Regions from separate parts of the Planococcus sp. APC 3900 genome, predicted to be linked through region 1. Evidence: riboswitches for the same ligand, from Rfam matches in the RefSeq annotation. Region 1 holds a riboswitch; the other holds the start of a gene.
What was found. Region 1 has a riboswitch for cyclic di-GMP ahead of QMA04_RS00605 (amidase). Riboswitches for the same ligand answer to the same signal wherever they lie in the genome.
Positions count from the first base shown of each region.

Region 2: it holds a riboswitch for cyclic di-GMP, as region 1 does, so the genes downstream of both, flgB (flagellar basal body rod protein FlgB) here and QMA04_RS00605 (amidase) in region 1, are expected to answer to the same signal.

Region 1 covers NZ_JASDCT010000001.1:129,975-137,076, forward strand. Annotated here, with positions in the region: gene proB (glutamate 5-kinase) at 1-599, shown strand, start outside; gene QMA04_RS00590 (glutamate-5-semialdehyde dehydrogenase) at 629-1,903, shown strand; gene QMA04_RS00595 (DUF4395 domain-containing protein) at 1,950-2,363, opposite strand; gene mgtE (magnesium transporter) at 2,456-3,814, opposite strand; cyclic di-GMP riboswitch class I at 3,939-4,026, shown strand; gene QMA04_RS00605 (amidase) at 4,073-4,942, shown strand; gene QMA04_RS00610 (HEAT repeat domain-containing protein) at 5,140-6,186, shown strand; gene QMA04_RS00615 (glycosyltransferase family 2 protein) at 6,183-7,102, shown strand, end outside.
Region 2 covers NZ_JASDCT010000006.1:195,266-202,367, forward strand. Annotated here, with positions in the region: gene fliI (flagellar protein export ATPase FliI) at 1-1,042, opposite strand, end outside; gene QMA04_RS13670 (FliH/SctL family protein) at 1,023-1,820, opposite strand; gene fliG (flagellar motor switch protein FliG) at 1,813-2,826, opposite strand; gene fliF (flagellar basal-body MS-ring/collar protein FliF) at 2,838-4,484, opposite strand; gene fliE (flagellar hook-basal body complex protein FliE) at 4,510-4,806, opposite strand; gene flgC (flagellar basal body rod protein FlgC) at 4,847-5,302, opposite strand; gene flgB (flagellar basal body rod protein FlgB) at 5,308-5,709, opposite strand; cyclic di-GMP riboswitch class I at 5,791-5,877, opposite strand; gene QMA04_RS13700 (flagellar hook-basal body protein) at 6,099-6,935, shown strand; gene QMA04_RS13705 (flagellar hook-basal body protein) at 6,952-7,102, shown strand, end outside.

The sequences.
Region 1 (7,102 bases):
GCATGGGTTATTTATCGCGCCCTGATACGGTGGTCGATAAGCAATCAGCCGCCGCGGTCGGACAAAGCCTGTTGTTGCAGGCTTATGCTGATGAATGCAAAAAACATGAGATCGTGGCAGCTCAGCTGCTGTTGACGAAAGATTTGTATAAAAATGCCAATGCGACCATTTCAAAATTACTGGAAAGAAACGTCATGCCGATTATCAATGAAAATGACTCTGTTTCTGTAAAAGAGCTGACATTTGGAGACAATGATATGCTGTCGGCATTGGTCAGCGGGCTTGTCCATGCGGACTTCCTAGTGATTCTGACAGATATTAACGGCATTTATCAAGACAACCCAAGAACCAACCCACAGGCTCAAAAATACCTCCATCTTCAGGAAATCCCCGATGAATTAATAGAAGCTACCTCCTCGGAAGGCTCTGAAGTCGGAACAGGGGGCATGAAGTCAAAAGTTGAAGCCGCAAGAACGGCTTTGGCTTTAGGCGTCCAAGTGTTCATCGGTTCCGGGACAGGCAGCGAAAAGTTAGTCGACATTTTCCAGGGCAGAGGCGACGGAACCTACATCGGTGTCAAAACAGAACTGAGTGTTTAAGCAAAGGGAAATCGAAAGGGGCATCAGGAATGACCGAACTTCTACAGGAACAGCAAACTGAAAGCGAACTTCTCCAAAAGGCTAAGCAAGCGAAACAAGCTGCAGCCACATTGGCGAAATTGACGACCAAGCAAAAAAATAACGCCTTGCGTTTGATTTCAGCTCAATTGCTGGAAGAACAGGTCTATATCTTGGAAGAAAACAGCAAGGATGTTGAACAAGGACGCCAAAACAGAATGAGTGACTCCTTGGTCGACCGTCTTCAACTGGATCAATCCCGCTTGAAAGACATGGCGGATGCGCTGGTTCAATTGACAAAGCTGGCAGATCCCATAGGAGAAGTGCTGGAAAAATGGGAACGGCCAAACGGTTTGACGATGTCTAAAATCCGCGTGCCTTTGGGCGTTGTCGGAATGATTTATGAAGCGCGTCCGAATGTCACGGTTGATGCGTCCAGCTTATGTCTGAAAACCGGGAATTCTGTCGTGCTGCGCGGCAGCTCCACAGCAATCCACTCCAATAAAGCCATTGTTGCCGTTATTCATCGGGCACTCCAGAAAAGTGAAGTTCCAGTCGAATCCGTGCAATTATTGGAAGATACGAGCAGAGAAGCAGCTTCCCATATGTTTAAATTGAATCAATACCTGGATGTCCTCATCCCGCGAGGCGGTGCAAAACTCATTCAGACGGTCGTCCAAAACTCCACGGTTCCCGTCTTGGAAACAGGTGCAGGAAACTGCCATATATATATTGATGAGACAGCGGATGTAAAAATGGCGATTGAAATTGCGTTGAATGCCAAAACGCAGCGCCCTTCAGTGTGCAACTCCTGCGAAAGCATTTTGGTCCACAAAACTTGGGCAGACAAGCATTTAGCGGAGTTGTTTTCCGCTTTGCAGAACAAGCAGGTTGAAATCCATGGGGATGAGTCTATCCAACAACTCTCTCCTACGGTCATACCTGCAGAAAATGCAGATTGGGGAACGGAATACTTGGGTCTGGAAGTGGCAATGAAGACGGTCACTGGTGTGGATGAAGCGATTCAGCACATCAATACTTACGGAACCAAGCATTCTGAAGCGATCATTTCTTCCAATTCTGCAAATGTCGATCAATTCTTCATGGAAATTGATGCAGCAGCAGTCTACCATAACGCTTCTACGCGCTTCACAGACGGCTTTGAATTTGGGTTTGGCGCCGAGATTGGCATCAGTACACAAAAGCTTCATGCGCGGGGGCCTATGGGCTTGCCTGCATTAACTTCAACAAAATACATCATCCGCGGCAGCGGCCAGATAAAGTAAACTATAGAAAAAAGACCGGAGGCATTTGCTTCCGGTCTTTTTTGTGTCAGGCCTGTGCTTTTGTTCGGTTATGCTTCCACATCAGGTAACGGTAGCGGACAGTGCAGCCGATGCAATAGCCCATCAATGCAACTCCTGCTGCAAGTATGACCATAATGCTGAAGGCATAAGCAGCCAGTTGGATGCCTAAAGAGAAGAAAAGGAGTGACAGCCCCAGGCAAATCGTTGCAATCCATTGATTGAACAATTGCTGGTCTTTGTCTTCCTGCTGGTAGCTCGCTGACGGCTTTTTCAGAAAGCGGCGGCTAAAGTGGATGACAGGATTTTTCTTGGTGATCAATGTATAGGCTCCAACCGCAAACGGCAACAGCAAAATGGCTGGATGGAACAACAATGCTGCCAATACGGTGACGACGATGAAAGCTTGGTTTATTTGGACAAGGGGTTTGGGAATGGTCATGAACTCTCCTCCTTCAATTAAAACTTATTATACCTAGTAAATTACTAGGAACAAACCTAATTGCTCAGAAAGAGAGTCATTCGATTCGTTTTCTACATCAGCTGGGTAATGAACAATGTAGCCATGCCAAAATAGATCAATAAGGACAAGATGTCATTGATTGTCGTAATTAGCGGACCGGAAGCCACAGCCGGGTCAATATTGAATCGATAAAGAATCAAGGGAATGATTGTTCCGGCTAAGGTCCCGATAATCAAAGTCATCAGTAGCGAACCGCCGACCACAATGCCCAGCACAAAATTGCCTTGCCATACATAAGCAATCAATAAAATGAGAACAGAGCAGATGGCTCCGATGATGATGCCGACCCATAATTCCCTGATGACCAGCTGGACGGTCTGTTTAAAATTCAGCTTCTGGGAAGCCAATCCACGGACCACAACGGACAGCGACTGCGTACCCGTATTTCCGGTCATGCCGGCAATCATCGGCATAAAGAACGTCAGCGCTACAACAGTCTGAAGCGTTTCTTCGAATCGGCTGATGATGCCGCCGGAAAACAAGCCGATAAACAACAGGAGAATCAGCCAAGGCAGACGGCGATAAGCCGCAATCAAAGCAGGCGTATTAAAGTCGATTGACTTACCGGAAGCCGACAATTTTTCAATGTCTTCATTCGCTTCCTGCATGACGACATCGATGACATCGTCCACCGTGATGACCCCGGCAAGCGTATTGTCTTTTTCAACAATCGGCAACGTGACGAAATCATAGCGGCTGATCAATTGGGCGGCCTCTTCCTGGTCGGTCAGGACGTCGGCTTTGATGACGCGGTTGTACATGACTTCTTCGATTTTGTCCTCAAGGTTTCCAAGAATCAAATCCTTATAAGAAAGAACGCCAAGCAGCTTTTTGTCTTCGTCCACTACATAGAGGTAGTTGAGGTATTCCGCTAATTCGGCAAATTGCTTGATCTTATCGATAGCTTGCCGAATCGTGTAATGCCGTGGAATCCATACATAGCGGTTATTCATTAAGCGTCCCGCTGTTTCAGGTGGATACGTCATCGTATTGTGGACAAATCGGGAGTCGTCCTGATTGATCTGCGACAACAGCTCTTCAATGCGTTCCGGTTCCAAGTCGGCCAGCAACAAAGCCAAGTCGTCGTTGTCCATACGATCGAGGACCTTTGCCGATTTTTCTATACCCAGCTTATGAAGAATATCAATTTGTTCATTTTTCGGAAGTTCCTGCATCAGTTCCGTCAGTTGGCGGATCGTCAAATAGAGGAGAAACTTATTGCGGTGTTTGTCCGGCAGATGCCGGTACTGGATCGCCATATCATACGGCTGGAGCTCATCCAGGATGTCCTGGAATTCAATTATTTTTCCTTCTTTCATGGCCTTGATCAACGCCAATGTAATTTCGTCTTCAAGCAATGCTACAGTCATGGGGCTCACTCCTTCTATGCGGAAAATCCAGAAACTCTATTGTTGATTATTGCCTTAAATGCATGATTTGAAAAGGGGAGAAAAAAAGATAGCAGAATTGAATTAATTGACATATAATAATGAAAATCTGAAAAGGCAAACTTCACCGAAAGGGAAGGACGCAAAGCCATGAGCCTAACCGTTGAAAAACGCAAGGTTGTCAGGTTGCCTGGGTCTCGTTCTGTGAGCCACGGCCAGCAGAATGGGAGGAATAGAGATATGAAAAAATTAATGATGGCAGGTGTGTGGTTATTGTTTATGCTGACACAAACCGGTTTTCAGGCTCAAGCGGCTGAAGTGGATGTCAAAGCCACTTGGTTGTGGAATCCGTGGATGATCTACGAAGATGAAGCGGGTACGATCGCTTTTCTCGAAAGCAAAAATGTAAACAAAGTATATGTCCAGATTGATGCGGATATTCCGGCTGGTGTATACCAGAGCTTCATCGAAAAAGCTGGAGCTGCGGGCATGGCCATTTACGCGTTGGATGGAGCGCCTGACTGGGTGGCAGCAAAAGGATTTACCAAACAGGACCGGTTGATGTCTTGGTTGTCAGCCTATCAACAAAAGGCTGCCTTGACGCAGAAGTTCGCCGGTGTCCATTTGGATGTGGAACCTTATTTATACAGCGGTTGGAACACCAATCGTGCAGCAACAGTCAAAGCTTATCAAGCCTTGCTGATGAAAGCCGTATCCAGCACAACCGCGTTGAACTTGCCTCTGGAAGCCGATCTTCCTTTCTGGTTCGACGAAATTCCATATAAAAACACTTACGGTAGTGGCATACTTGCCGAATGGGTCATCGCCAATACGCACAGTGTCACGCTTATGGCTTACCGGGACTCAGCAACCATGATAACAGAACTGGTAAGAAATGAAGTGGCCTATGGAGTGAAATACGGAAAAACGGTTGTGGTGGGAGTTGAAACAGGCCAAACCGATGAAGGTGAAGCTATCTCCTTCTATGAAGAAGGCGAGGCTTTCATGAACAATGAGTTAGCTGCTGTTTCTTCTCATTATGCCTTTTCCAAAGGCTTTGGAGGAATCGCAGTTCATCACGTGGACAGCTGGAAGACGATGGCTCCGTAAAAATTAGTCCACAACGATTTCTTTATTTTCCTAACAAGGAAACAGCAGACTCAGTTTAAATAGCTGAATCTGCTGTTTTTTTCGTAGAGTTAAGTCAAGTGAAATATGGTACACTATCCATAAATTATGAAACAATAAGGTTTTTAATAGAAATATTTTACTTTAAAAACGATGGCTTCAAAAAAGGGGACTGGCAAATGATTGAGTTATTTATATGGGCGGTTTTGGGTTTATTGGGAATTCAGTTGCTGATTCTAGCTTTGCTGATCGGTTGGAAAAGAAGGAATTTAGCCGATGAAAGAGTGATAGAAGAAGCATTAGCTACGTTACAGCCACAATTCCGAGAATATATAGAAGGTACTAGGGAAATGGAACCTGCGTTGCCGCCCGGAAAAAAACATCGTTTTAAATTGATGGAAACGATGCTGGATGAGTTTTCAGCTGAAGATTTTTCGGAGATGCAGTTTTTGAAAATGCACAGGCTAGCGGAAAAGTATTTGGCAGAGCCTTACCGCCTTGTTTTGAAAAAAGGCCAATGGGCAGAACGTGTCAATGCGTTGTATTTTATTGAAGACTTCCGGCTTTTTTCGTTGAAAGAAGATGTCTATCAGCATTTCCTGAGAATCAATAAACGTGACGAAGAGTACCGCCAGTGCATCCGCGTCTGCGCTACACTGCAGGAAGTACGGCTGATGGATGCAGCTATTGAAAACAGGAGCTTGTCATTCGGAATGATCAAAGAATTGCTGCACCGGCTGGAAGATGATTTATTGAAGGTGACAGCGGAACGGATGCAGGCTAAAGAGGATATTTCCGAGAACATGCTTAATGCCTTTATTACATTCAGTGGGGAACGCCGGATGGCCATGTTATTTCCTTTTGTCGAACAGAAGTTGCGCGATGAACGAAAGGAAGTGCGTCTGAAAGCCATGAGCAGCCTATGCCATTACGGAAAGATGACGGATCCTTCAATTCTTCTGGAATTTTATGATTCCGAGCATTGGCAGGAACGGATGTATGCGGCAAAACTGACGGGTGCCTGCCGTTTTGAGCAGTACAAACAAAACCTGGTTGACCTGCTGTCGGACAATGTCTGGTGGGTCCGCTTTGCAGGTGCTGAGAATATAAAAGTCTTTAAAGGCGGCAATGCCATTCTTGAGCAGGTATCAATCGAACACACGGATGCCTATGCACGAGATATTGCCAAACATATGCTGACAAGAGAAGGCGGGGAGCTCGCATGAATGGAGCTGGAATTACAGTAGTCATTGAAATCATTTCCTGGGCAATAATAGCTTATATGTTGGCTGCCGGCGCGATTTACTTGATCCTTTTCTTTGTCGCTAGCCCAAAGATAAGCAAAGAGAAGAAATTGAACCGCCAGGAGCAGATAGAAGAACTGTCGATCAATAAAGATACGTACCCCATTTCTATTCTGGTCCCTGCTTACAATGAAGAAGCAGGTGTGGTCAGCACTGTCCGATCATTGTTGAACCTGAACTACCCTCAGTATGAAATCATCGTAGTGAATGATGGTTCCACAGACAGAACCAGTGAAAAAGTGCTTGCCCAATTTGGAATGGAGCCGATTGAACTGGCGATCCGGACATATTTTAAAACAGGGGAGATCAAGCGGGCTTATCGATCGACACTTCACCCCAATCTTTTTCTAATCGAAAAAGAAAACGGCGGGAAGGCAGATGCTTTGAATGCAGGCGTCAATTTCTCGAGATATCCGTACTTTGCGGCGATTGACGGAGATTCGATTTTGGAACAGGACGCTTTGCTGAAAACCATGAAACCGATTGTGGATTCGAGTGGCCTGGTCACAGCTACAGGCGGGACTGTGAGAATCGCCAATGGCTGCAAAATAAACCGGGGTGTCATCGAACAGGTGGCATTGCCTAAGAAACCGCTGGAAATTATGCAGATTATCGAATACTTCCGCGCGTTTCTTATTGGGCGCCTCGGTTTTAGCCGGGTCAATATCCTGCTGATCATTTCAGGCGCGTTTGGCGTCTTTGAAAAAAGCCGTGTCATCAAAGTGGGTGGCTATAAAACCGATACGGTCGGGGAAGACATGGAACTCATTGTCCGATTGCACCGTTCCATCAAAGATGAAAAGTCGAAACAACGGATCGAATACATCCAGGACCCTGT
Region 2 (7,102 bases), on a different contig from region 1:
TCGCTGGGAATTGGCCTTTTTGGGCAATTTTTCGGTCCAACACAATATGGCCATCCAAAATTCCGCGCACCGCATCGGCAATCGGTTCATTCATATCGTCGCCATCCACTAAAACCGTGTAGAAAGCGGTGATGGAGCCTTTGCTTGAAGTGCCTGATCGTTCCAGTAATTTAGGCAGCAGTGCGAAGACACTCGGCGTATAGCCTTTACTGGTCGGCGGTTCACCCACCGCCAACCCGACTTCACGCTGGGCCATGGCGAAACGGGTAACCGAATCCATCATCAGCATGACGTTTTTTCCTTGGTCACGGAAATACTCCGCAATCGCTGTTGCGGTCAATGCAGCTTTAATGCGCTGCATCGGGGTCTGGTCGGAAGTCGCTGCGACGACCACCGATTTCTTCAATCCTTCTGGACCGAGATCCCGTTCAATGAAATCACGGACTTCCCGGCCACGTTCACCGACCAACGCAATCACGTTGATATCGGCTTCTGTATTGCGGGCGATCATGCCCATCAACGTACTTTTTCCGACACCGCTTCCCGCAAAAACGCCAACCCGCTGGCCTTGTCCGACTGTCAGCAAGCCGTCGATTGCACGGACGCCGACTTCCAGCGATTTGTCGATCCGCGGACGTTTCAAAGGATTCGGCGGAGCGTTGTTGGTCGAATACTTTTTCAGGCCACGCGGCAACAAACTCTCATCTAACGGCATACCTGTTCCATCGAGGACTTTCCCTAGAATGGACGGACCCACTTTGATTTGAAGCGGTCCTCCGGTCGCAACCACCAGGCATCCCGGACCGACCTGCGAAAGATCCTGCAAAGGCATCAACATGATCCGGTTTTCTTTAAAGCCGACAACTTCCGCCTCAATGGGCGGTTCATTGCGATTCGGGTATAGGAGACAAAGCTCACCGATTTTTGCATTCGGCCCTCTTGATTCAATCGTCAAACCAATGACCTGGATCACTTTCCCATGCTTTTTGATCGGTTCAATGTCATTCATCAATTCTAAATATTCATCTGCCCACAGATTCATCGTTTGTTTTCTCCTCACAGTAAGAAAGCAATTGGTTCTTGATTTCTTCCAGCTGATTATCGACCATCGCGTCATAAGAACCGCTTGCTGTATGGATTCTGCAGCCCCCTGACGTCAGGCTGGCAACCGGAATCAGCTTCAATTCCGAATCCGCTTTAACATAGGTCTTGAGCTCTTCCAAAAAGGGAATAATCAACGGGTAATCTTCAGGAGAAACCTGCATTGTCACGTCTTCCGATTCTTCCACCTGCTTTAATGCCTGTTGAATAATGTGCAGCACTTGTTGTTCATCTTGGTGTAATTCGTTGTGAATCACTTTTTCTGCAATCTTGACACTTAACGACAATAAAAACGGTTCTGCCTGTTGAATGATGTTCACTTTTTCTTCATAAGCAATTTCCAATAAACGGTTCATCTCCGAGCGCTTTTCAACACTGTCCTGTTCTGCTTGTTGGAGACCTTGCGTAAATCCAGCTTGAAACCCTTGTTGTTCAGCTTCCTGCTCCAGCTTTTCAGCTTGTTGTCGGGCTTCCAGCTGTTTGACTTGCCACCATTCACTGATTTCCTGTTGAGCATTTTGCTGCTCTTCTGAAATCTGGATCCGCAATTGCTCACGGCGTGTTTCCAAATCCATGATTTCCTGCAATAATTGTTGCCGCTGTTCCCTCGGATCCGTTTCGGAATCATTGAACACAGTTTTTTTCATTTCAATCTTTCGGGTATGGATGATTTTCTTTTCACTTGATGATGTCTGAGAAAGGCGAATGATATTAGACAATCATTTCATCCCCTTCTCCACGGGAAACGCTAATTTCTCCTTTTTCTTCAAGGTTTCGAATCAACCCGACAATATTTGTTTGTGCGTTTTCTACATCTTTCAGTTTCACAGGGCCCATCACGTCAATTTCCTCACGGATGGCTTCCGCTCTGCGAGTCGACATATTGCTGTAAATGCTGTCTTTGACTTCTTCACTCGCTACTTTCAGAGCGAACATCAAATCAGCATCGCTCACTTCACGGACAATCCGTTGTACCGAACGAATTTCAAGATTGACAATATCTTCAAAGACAAACATCCGCTTCTTAATTTCGGCTACTAATTCTGGACTGCCGTTTTCAAGGTTCGTCAAAATGGATTTTTCTGTTCCTCGGTCAACATTGCTCAATACACGGACAATGGTTTCGACTCCGCCGGTAGCTGTATAATCATGTGTTCCTGTGGCAGTCAGCTTACGTTCCAAAATCTGTTCCACTTGATGGATGACATCAGGTGATGTGCTTTCCATCAACGCAACTCTTCTTGCCACTTCCGCTTGTTTTTCAGCAGGAAGCTGAGACAAAATCTGTGAAGATTGCTTGGGATCCAAATACGACAGCACCAACGCAATCGTTTGAGCCTGCTCGTGCTGCAAAACATTTAAAATCTGGTTGGGATCGGCTTTTCGAGCGAAACTGAATGGCTTTACTTGCAGCCTGTTCGAGAGGCGGTTGATGGTATCTATCGCTTTTTCTTTCCCCAATGCCTGTTCCAAAATGTTGCGGGCATAGCTTAATCCGCCTTCATTCATATAGTCCTGAGCTAAAATCATTTCATAGAATTCATTGATGACGTCTTCCGTCTGGCTTTTTTTCAATTGGCGAACGTTGGAAATCTCCATAGTCAATTGATCGATTTCCGGTTCTGTCAACTGCTTGAATATTTCAATGGAGACATCCGGCCCTAAGCCGACCAACAAAATGGCTACTTTTTGTACCCCTGTGAACTCTCTCATGCGTCTAACCATTTGCCACTCTCCTAGTCATCTGCCATCCATGACCGCAACAATTTAGCAAAGTCTTCAGGTCGTCCTTTGGCAAGCTTTTCAATAGTTTTTCGTTTTGGATTTGCTTTGGCACTGAACTCGGACAAGTCCATTTCTTCTTCTTCTGCTTCCAGATTTACTTGATTGGACTTGGCTAATGCCTGTTCAAATCCTCCAAAATCATAGTCTTCTTCAAATAGTTCTTCTTTTTTCTTTCTGCGAAGCAAGATGACCGCAATAATGATGATGATCAGCAACACCACGGCTGCACCAATAACGAGCAGCAGATTATTCGGTATGCCTGACAGGAACGTGGTTTCCGGTTCTTCTTCTTCAACTGCCGGACGGCCCTGGAATTCTGTTGCAAACACCGAAATCTTGTCTTCCAGTTCCGCTTCCGTTACTGGGAATTCATTCATGCTCAATGAAGTACTCACTGCATTTTTCAGCAAGTTGCTGATGTCGGTGATGTTTTCCTGCGATAAACTCGCTGGATTTTCTGGCACTGGCGGTTCCACACCGACGTTGATTGTAATGTCATCGATGACGTACGGGCTCATTTCAATTTGGCGATTGATGCGGTTGACTTCACTGTTGATGCGTTCTTCTGTCCGTTCGGATTCGCTGTTTCCAGCTGCATCTCCAGCCGGATAATTCGCGACTTCGGTGTCTCCGGTTCCCGCTGCATCTTCCGCTACAGTACCTTCACTCGAGTAGGTTTCCACAATCCGTTCCACACTGATATCCAAACCTTCGTTGTTTTCAATATCGACGGGTTCAACCAATTGTTCTTCCCGCTTTTCTTTCGTAAAATCAATATTCGTCATAACAGAAACGACGACTTTATCCTGCCCTAAAAGCAAGCCGAGCATTTGCTGCAATTCACGCTGAATGTCCTGCTCAATCCCTTTTTGGATTTCGCGGTGCTGCTGGTACGCTGTCAAATTCGTATCGGCTTGGCTGGCATCCTGCACTTCAAACACTTGGCCGTTCTGATCCATGATGACAATTTGCTCAGGCGGCAAACTTGGCACCGATTTGCTGATCAAATGATACAGGCCATTAACCTGTTTTTGGTCCAATTGGAATGTCGGATCGCCTTTAACGACGATGGAAGCTGTAGATGTCTGCTCTTCATCCGTAATCCAGACGTTTTCTTTCGGCAGTGTAATCATGACATTCGCTTCCGTCACACCATCAATCTGTTGGATCAAATACGCCAACTCGTTCTGCATCGCGTCACGCTCGACCACATCAAAATGGCGGTCGGTCATGCCGAGACCCATGTTTTCGCTGAATATGCCGTAATTGACATTGCCGTTTTTCGGTATGCCTTCTGCAGCCAAACTGACTTTCAAATTCGCCAGATGTTCCCTGGGCACACTGATGGTCTTGCCGTCGGCTGATACTTCCACCGGAATAGTCTGTGCCTCAATTGCCGCTTTAATTTCTCCTGCTTCCGCCGCTGTTAAGTTCGAGTACAATACCGAAAAATCGGAGCGGTTGCTTAGAAAAACAAAGACAATCAAAATTAACAAAGTGATTAAAAATGAGCCAATGACAGACCATTTTGTTACAGGAGAAAAACTGGCCCATGATTCACTCAATTTTGATTTATATGTCGCAAACTTTTCTTTCATTTAGTCATCATCCCGCCAGTTCGTATCATACTTGCATTCTCATAACTTCTTGGTAAGCTTCGACAACCTTATTTCTTACTTGCATGGTCATCTGCAGCGATAAGCTGGCTTTTTGGGAAGCGATCATGACTTCGTGTACATCCTGTACTTCTCCTGTCACCAATTGATTGGTCAATTTATCTGATTCATTTTGTGCTTTGCTGACTTCTTTCAACGCATCTTTGAATATTTCTCCAAACCCTTCAACTTTGTTTTCAGGTTTTACTTTATCCAGCAATTGATTTTGAATGAAAGGCGTCTGAACTTGGCTAATTTTTTCCATGGTGCCTCCTTATTGAGCTTTATGATTTGAATTAAAAAGCTTATTTCCCAATCTCCAACGCTTTCATGAACATGCTTTTTGAAACGTTTATGGCGGTGACGTTCGCTTCATATGAACGGGTTGCAGACATCAGGTCAACCATTTCTTTCAGTGGATCGACATTGGATGACCGCACATAACCGTCTTCTCCCGCATCCGGATGTTCCGGGTCATAGTTCATGGTGAAAGGTGTCTGATCTTCTCTGATTTCTGATGCTTTGACACCCGAAACAGGCGTATTCCCTCTATTAATCACCGACTGCAGTTGATTCGCAAAAGGTGATGTCTCGCTTTGCGACAACTCCACTGTTTTCCGGCGATAAGGCATCCATTCTCCATCTACCAGCTCAGCGCGGTTGGTATTCGCGTTGGCAATATTGGCAGAGACAACGTCCATGCGCAACCGGTTCGCCGTCAGCCCTGAAGCACTGATGTTAAATCCATTAAATAAACTCATCTTTTTTATCTCCCTCCACTAATTACGGAACTGAGACTGTTAAGCTTGCCGTTGACCCGCTCGGTTACCGCGTTGTACCATAATTGGTTTTTTGCCAGCTCGGCCATTTCGACATCCATGTCGACATTATTGCCATTATTGTTGTATTGAGTGGAATTATTTGTAGTAATTTCTGTCTTGGTTTTGGAAACTTCATTACTGAATGAAAGATGTTGATCATTTGTTTTATAACTTGTTAAACTTTGCTTATTCATTGCAGTATCCAAGGCCGCTTGAAAATCGACTTGTTTGCTTTTGTAGTTGGCCGTATCCACATTGGCGATGTTTGCCGAGTGAACCCGCTGCCGTAAAGTTGAAGCCGATAAAGCTTGTTCCATTGCTTCTAGAGATTTAGGGAATATATTCATTAATAAACTCCTTTTTTTAACATTTATTTAGTATATAAAAATCCACCTTTAAAAAAGGTGGATTTGTTTCAAATCTACCATTTTGATAACCCGGCTGCCCTGTACATTGTGTATTTAGGCCCGTGGCTTTGCGTCTTTATCTTTCGAATAAGTTTGCCATTGTCACAATGATTTCAAGTATTTGATTTTCAAACTCGTTATTTCGCACTATTTTCAAAAAATAATAGCAAAGTGATGGTATCATGTTTCAACATTTTTGTATATTTTTATTTAATAAAAAAATTTATCATATTTTTTCCATTTTAATATAAAAGTCTCTATTTTTATCGACTTTTTAATGGTATGCTACGCGAGAAATACTAACTGTTGTTCAAGAAGGAGAAAAGACCATGTTTCGTGGATTATATACTGCTACATCAGGGATGATGGCCAATAACAGGCAACAACAAATATTGACAAATAACCTATCGAATGCCAATACTCCTGGATTTAAAGAAGATCAAACGGTCCTTCGCGCTTTTCCTGATCAGTTGATTAAAGCGATGGAAACCGGTAAAAAAGGTACAATAGCCTCACAAAATATCGGGACTTTAACTACAGGAGTATATGCTCAAGAAGGAATTCCTTCTTTTTTGCAAGGTCCGTTAAAAGAAACCGGAAATTCGACGGATTTTGCGCTTTTGGATGAACTTCTTCCTGCAAATCCAGAAACTCAACAAAAAGGTGCGCTGGTTTTCGCAGCAACATCTGAGAGCGGTGAAGTACGTTACACAAAAAATGGGACCTTCGCTGTAAATCCCGAAGGCATATTAACAACTAGTGAGGGATTTCCGGTATTAGGCGAAAATCTTCAGCCGATTCAAGTCGGTTCCACTGACTTTACTGTAGCCGATAACGGCCAAGTCATTTTGGCTGATGGTACACAACTGGACCGTCTATGGATTGGCCATACTGAAAATCCTGATCAATTTGTAAAAGAAGGCCAGAATTTATTGCGCTGGCAGGGAGATGCGGACCAAGCTCCTCAAAATGTTGAGGATGTTGCTCTTCTTAACAATACAGAGTCCTTCGTCAAACAAGGGTTTATTGAACAGTCGAATGTCGATCTGACTCGAACGATGACGGATATGATGACGACTTACCGAGGATTCGAATCCAATCAGAAAGTGATTCAAGCATATGACCGAAGCATGGAAAAAGCCGTCAATGAAATAGGACGCGTGTAAGGAGGAAATTATCAAGTTGAATATCCAAATGAACACAGCCAGCAATACAATGAGTGAGCTGCAAAAGAAAATCGATTTGATCGGCAATAATATTGCCAACGTCAACACCAATGGCTATAAGCGCCAGGAAGCCAGTTTTTCAGACGCACTGGTGCAATCCATCGAAA